2 regions of the Actinoallomurus sp. NPDC052308 genome follow, and region 2 is predicted to be linked to the other one. Evidence: riboswitches for the same ligand, from Rfam matches in the RefSeq annotation. Region 2 holds a riboswitch; the other holds the start of a gene.
The links. Region 2 has a riboswitch for glycine ahead of gcvP (aminomethyl-transferring glycine dehydrogenase). Riboswitches for the same ligand answer to the same signal wherever they lie in the genome.

Region 1: it holds a riboswitch for glycine, as region 2 does, so the genes downstream of both, gcvT (glycine cleavage system aminomethyltransferase GcvT) here and gcvP (aminomethyl-transferring glycine dehydrogenase) in region 2, are expected to answer to the same signal.

Annotation. Positions count from the first base shown of each region.
Region 1 is NZ_JBFAUM010000022.1:1,410-4,611, forward strand. It holds gene gcvH (glycine cleavage system protein GcvH) at 1-367, opposite strand, end outside; gene gcvT (glycine cleavage system aminomethyltransferase GcvT) at 364-1,470, opposite strand; glycine riboswitch at 1,636-1,733, opposite strand; gene AB0L00_RS34510 (site-2 protease family protein) at 1,974-3,202, shown strand, end outside.
Region 2 is NZ_JBFAUM010000024.1:20,257-23,458, reverse strand. It holds gene gcvP (aminomethyl-transferring glycine dehydrogenase) at 1-1,162, opposite strand, end outside; glycine riboswitch at 1,325-1,422, opposite strand; gene AB0L00_RS35770 (hypothetical protein) at 1,546-2,406, shown strand; gene AB0L00_RS35765 (NAD(P)H-binding protein) at 2,609-3,202, shown strand, end outside.

The sequences.
Region 1 (3,202 bases), on a different contig from region 2:
GCTTCGAGTAGGCCTGCGCGTCGAGCAGGTCGGCGGGGTCGTCATCGGTCCGCACCCGGAACAGCCATCCCTCGCCGTACGGGTCGGAGTTGATGGCGGCCGGGTCCTCCTCAACGGCGGTGTTCACCGCGACGACCTCACCGGTGACGGGCGAATAGACGTCGCTCACCGACTTGGTCGACTCGGCCTCGCCACACGGCTCACCGGCCTCAACGGACGCGCCCTCCTGGGGCAGCGACACGTACACGATGTCACCCAGCGCATCGGCCGCGTGGGCCGTGATCCCGATGGTCACCACGCCCTCCGACGGCTCGGTGACCCACTCGTGCTCCTGGGTGTAGTACAGCGTCTCGGGAACGGTGCTCACGAAGTCCTCCTGTAGAACGGCAGTGCGACCTTGTCGACCGGCTCGTGCTTACCGCGGATGTCCACCGCGAGGTCGGTGTCCTCGGCATGGCCCGCGTCGATGTAGGCCATGGCGATGGGCTTGCCCAGCGTCGGGGACGGCGCGCCACTGGTCACGACCCCGCAGGGCGTACCGTCCGGCGTCACCACGGCGTACCCGTGGCGCGGGACGCGACGCCCCCGTCCGACGAGCCCCACGAGGGTGCGGCCCGGCGGCGTGTCGGCGCGGGCGGCCAGCGCGGCGCGGCCGACGAAGTCACCGGGCTTGTCGAGCTTGACGCTACGGCCGAGGCCGGCGTCGTACGGGGTGGTCTCGGTGGTCAGCTCGTTGCCGTACAGCGGCATGCCGGCCTCCAGCCGCAGCGTGTCCCGCGCGGACAGCCCGGCGGGCCGCAGGTCGTCGCCGCCGGCCTCCGTGACGGCGTTCCAGACGGCGACGGCGTCACCGGCCGCCACGAACAGCTCGAAACCGTCCTCGCCGGTGTAACCGGTGCGCGCGATCAGCGCGTCGATCCCGGCGACCTTGCCCGGCAGGATCGCGTAGTACTTGAGGTCGGCGAGCGCGGCGTCGGTGAGCGTCGCCAGGATGGCGTGGGCCTTCGGGCCCTGCACGGCGATGAGCGCGTACGCGCCGGACCGGTCGTCGACGGTGGCCTTCTCGAACCCGTCCGCCCGCGCGGTCAGCTCGGCCCGTACGGTCGCGACGTTGGCCGCGTTCGCGACGACCATGTAGGTCTCCGGGGCGAGCCGGTACACGATCAGGTCGTCGAGCACGCCCCCGGCCGGGTCGACGATCATGGTGTAGCGCGCCCGGCCGACGGCGAGCACGGACAGGTGTCCGATGAGCGCGTGGTCGAGGGCCGCCCCGGCCTGCGGGCCGGTCACGAAGATCTCTCCCATGTGGGACAGGTCGAACAGGCCCGCGCCGGTGCGGACGGCCTGGTGCTCGGCGGTCTCGCTGCCGTAACGCAGCGGCATGAGGTACCCGGCGAACTCGGTGATCATGGCGCCGAGCTCGGTGTGTACCTCGTGGAGTGGTGTTCTCTTGGCGTCCGGCGTGGACATCGGGGCAGGCTCCTATCACGCGGGCGGCCGGGAATCCCATCCTCCCATTGGCACGCGAAATGCGGTGGCGGTGCCCTCCCCCTCTGTCATCGGTGCCTGAGAGCTTCACCCCCCGTGGGGGCTTGCACCTTCGGCGGGAGCGTGGCTCCACTTTCCAGAGGTCGCCTGGTCCGCGCGGTTCGTGTGGCCTGAGAGGTTCCGGGGAGGGGTTGCTCCTTCGGCGTACCTCGCTGGCGGCGAGGTCGCTCTCCCGCACGGGATCAACGGCATGGTCAGGCTAGCAGGACCTCCCTGGAGACGGAATCGACGACCGGTGGCCGGGACCTCCGGCTCAATTCCCCGCGAACGCCGGGACGGCCCTCGCGCGCGGGTTTTCGGCATACGCTTGACCGGTCGAGATCTCGGAGGCCTTCGGTGAGCGTGCGCGACACGGTGCGCGAGGCGGCCTGCCGCGGTGCCCGGTGGGCGCCTGCGGTGCGACGGGTGAGGAGCGTGTGCGGGCAATGAGCGTGCTTTTCGTGGTGGGCATCGTCGTCTTCTTCCTCGGGCTGCTCGCCTCGATCGCCCTGCACGAACTGGGCCACATGTCCTTCGCCAAGCTCTTCGGCGTCCGCGTGCCGCAGTTCATGGTCGGGTTCGGGCCCACGATGTGGTCACGGCGCAAGGGCGAGACCGAGTACGGCGTCAAGTGGATCCCGCTCGGCGGCTACATCCGGATGATCGGGATGCTGCCGCCCCGCCGAGGTGATGCGCCCGGGACGGTCCGCCAGGGGTCCACCGGCCCGTTCCAGGGGCTGATCGAGTCGGCGCGCGGCGCCGCCCTGGAGGAGGTCGGCCCGGGCGACGAGGACCGCGTCTTCTACCGCAAGAAGTGGTGGCAGAAGGTCATCATCATGTTCGCCGGGCCGTTCATGAACATCCTGCTGGCGTTCGTGTTCATCAGCGTCGTCGTCATGGGGATCGGCATCTCGACGCTGCAGCCGGTGATCGACTCGGTGTCCAAGTGCACGATCCCGGCCGCGCAGGCGGGCCGGGACTGCCAGGCCGGCGACCCGGTGACCCCGGCGGTACGGGCGGGGCTGCGGCCCGGCGACCGGATCGTGTCCTACGAGGGCCACCGGATCCACACGTACGCGCAGTTGCAGGGCCTGATCCGGGGGTCCGGCGGCCGTACGGTCCCGGTCGTCGTCCACCGCGGCGGCCAGGACATTCCGTTGAGCGTGCCGGTGACCACCAACCAGATGCAGTCGCTCACCGACCCGGACAAGACCGAGACCGTCGGGTTCCTCGGGATCAGCCCGACGAGCGCCCGCGAGCGGCAGGGACCGGGCTTGGTCGTGAGCACGATGACCGACCTGACCAAGCACACCTTCGGGTCGCTGATCGACATGCCGAAGAAGATGGTCGGGGTCTGGAACGCGGCGTTCAGCGACAAGAAGCGCGACCCGAACGGGCCGATCGGCGTCGTCGGCGCCAGCCGGATCGGCGGGGAGATCGCCGCCTCGAAGGAGCCGGGCCTGGACAAGCTCGCGTTCTTCCTGATGATGCTGGGTACGGTCAACTTCGCGGTCGGCATGTTCAACCTCGTGCCGCTGCTGCCGCTGGACGGCGGACACATCGCGGGCGCGCTGTGGGAGGCGGTGAAGAAGGGCATCGCCCGGGTGACCCGCAGGCCCGACCCCGGCCACGTCGACGTGGCGAAGGCGCTCCCGCTCACGTACGCGATGGCCGC
Region 2 (3,202 bases):
GGCCCGGGACCCGGGCGAGCACGGTGTCGAAGTACGTCTCGTGCACGATCTCGGCGCCGAGCGCCGCGAGCCCGCCCGCGAGGCGCGCGGCGTGCGCGTGCACCCGCTCGGCGATGCCGCGCAGCCCCTCCGGGCCGTGGTAGACGGCGTACATGCTCGCCATGACCGCCAGGAGCACCTGGGCGGTGCAGATGTTGCTGGTGGCCTTCTCCCGGCGGATGTGCTGCTCACGGGTCTGCAGCGCCAGGCGGTACGCCGGGTTCCCGTCCACGTCGAGGGACACGCCGACGAGACGGCCGGGCAGCTGCCGCTGCAGCCCCTCCCGTACGGCCATGTAGCCGGCGTGCGGGCCGCCGAAGCCGTACGGCACGCCGAACCGCTGGGACGTGCCCACCGCGATGTCCGCGCCGAACTCCCCCGGCGCCCTGAGCACCGTCAGGGCCAGCAGGTCGGCGGCCACGACGACCTGCGCGCCGCGCTCGTGCGCGGCCTCCGTCACCGGCGACAGGTCGCGTACGGCGCCGCTCGCTCCCGGGTACTGCAGCAGGACCCCGAAGAAGTCACCGTCCGGCAGGCCCTCGGACAGGTCGGCGACGACGACCTCGAGGCCCAGCGGCACCGCGCGGGTGCGGACGACCTCGATCGTCTGCGGCAGCGCGTCCGCGTCGATCAGGAAGGTGTCCCCCGCCTTGGCGGCGCGGTGCGCGAGCGTCATCGCCTCGGCGGCGGCGGTGCCCTCGTCCAGGAGGGAGGCGTTGGCGACCGGCAGCCCGGTCAGGTCGCTCACGACGGTCTGGAAGTTCAGCAGCGCCTCGAGACGCCCCTGGGAGATCTCCGGCTGGTACGGCGTGTAGGCGGTGTACCAGCCGGGGTTCTCCAGAACGTTGCGGAGGATCACTCCGGGCGTCACCGTGCCGTAGTAGCCGAGGCCGATCATCGAGGTGAGGACCTGGTTCTCGGCGGCCAGTTCGCGCAGCCGGGCCAGCGCCTCGACCTCGGTCAGCGCCGGAGGCAGGTCCAACGGCCGGTCGGTACGGATCGCCGTGGGCACGGCGGCGTCGACGAGGGCCTGGACGCTCGGGAAGCCGACGGCCCCGGCCATCTCGTCGCGGTCGGTATGGGACGGCCCGATGTGCCGATCGGCGAAGGGAACCTCGGTCATTGGGGAGCCTCCTGGTGCGATGGATGCGCAGCCACCACCGGGCAGGCCGGTGGCCGGTCTCCCCCTCTGTCAGGTGAACCTGAGAGCTTCACCGCGCCGGAGCGCGGCTTGCACCTTCGGTGAGGCCCGGTGTGGATCACCGGTCCTGCTTTCCAGAGGTGCCTCGTTCGTACGGTCCTTTGTGCCTGAGAGGTTCCGGGGAGGGTTGCTCCTTCGGCGCCCCGCACCACACTGTGCGAGGACTCTCCCGTACGAGGTCGACGGCCATTCCACCCTACCGGAGGACAGATAGCCGCATACCCGTCACGATCATGCTTCCCTCCCCTCGCGCGGATTCCCGTGCGACGATCGACCTCCCGGTTCTCCGCGCATGAGGAGACGCGATGGACGAGACCTGGCGGCTGATCGAGTGTTGTCACGCGTTCGTCTATTTCGTTCCCGAGGCGCGGGACGCCTACGCGGAGGCCGGTCTGACGGGCTTCTGGCGGGGTTATTTCGCCTCGCGGGCCGCCTCCCTCGGCACCGCCCCGGCCGAGGTGGTGACGGCGGCGTTCCACAATTTCGCGCCGCGCATGGTGGCCCGGGCGATCCCGGACGTCTGGCGACGCTCCTCGCCGACGGCGGTCCTGGCCGCCCGGACGGCCATCGTCGATCGCGCCCTGCGCCGTCTGGCGGGCGATCTGATCGACGGCCCCGCCGTCGCCGAGGCCGCCGCCCTCGCGGGGCGGGCGGTCGGGGCGTCACCCGTCGCGGGTCGCGTCATGTTCGCGGCGCACGCGGCGCTTCCCCGGCCGGCCGAGCCTCACCTGGCGCTGTGGCACGCCGCGACCGCGCTCCGGGAGTACCGCGGGGACGGGCACATCGCCGCACTGCTCACCGCGGGCATCGACGGCTGCGAGGCGAACGTCCTCTCGGGCGCACTCGGTCTCACCCCGCCCGAACAGCGCGATCACCGAGGCTGGACCGAAGAGGAGTGGGCGGCCGCCGCCGGCCGGCTGCGCGCCCGGGGCCTCCTCGACGGCGACGGCGCCGTCACCCTGGACGGGCGCGCCGAACGCCAGGCGATCGAGGACCTGACCGACCGGCTCGCCCGCCCGCCCCTCGACGCCCTCGGCCCGGACGGCGCGGCCCGGCTGGCCGACCTGCTCCGGCCGCTGGCCCGAGCGATCGTCGAGGGCGGCGGCGTACCCTTCCCCAACGCGATGGCCATGCCGCGGCCTGACGCACCCGGCCTCGCATCCTGATCTCGATCCTCCGCGTGAGGGGGACCCGATCAGCCCATGCGCGGTCCCCTCCACGTGCTCACGCATCCGCATGACGCAGGTGAGGGTCCCGCCCGCAGCAGGACTGACGGCATCCGTCCGGTGACGACGCCCGGATGACGGTTTCCGGCGATTCGCGCCCGCCGGCTGTCGCGACGCCGGGACGTCGCGGTGAGATCGGCGCATGACGAACACCAAGATCCTCGTCTTCGCCGCCACCGGAAACATCGGCCGCCACCTCGTCACCTTCCTCCGGGAGACCGGCCACGCCGTACGGGCGGTCACCCGTGACCCGGGGGCCGCCCGCCTCCCGGCGGACGTCGAGATCGTGCCCGGCGATCTGGCCGACCTCGCGACCCTCGATGCGTGCCTCGCCGGGATCGACGCGGTCTTCCTGCTGTGGCCGCTGCGCGCCGGCGAACGGTTCCCGGCCGTGCTGGACCTGATCGCCGCGCGGGCCCGCCGAATCGTCTTCCTCGGCACGGGCGGCGTCCCCGATCTGCCGTTCGAGGAGCAGGACAGGCTCGTCCACGACTGCGACATCGAGTCCACCGTGCTGCGGCCGAGCACCTTCGCGGTCAACACGCTGTGGTGGGCGGACCAGATCCGGGCCGGCGACGTCGTCCGTGGCGCGTACGGCGCGCTGCCCATGTCCTTGATCCATGAGGCCGACATGGCCGCAGTCGCGGCGCGGGCGCTGACCGGCCCCGGGCACGACGGCGCGACCTATGCCCTCACCGGCCCCGAAGTGCTCACCCAGGCCGAGCAGGTCCGCGTC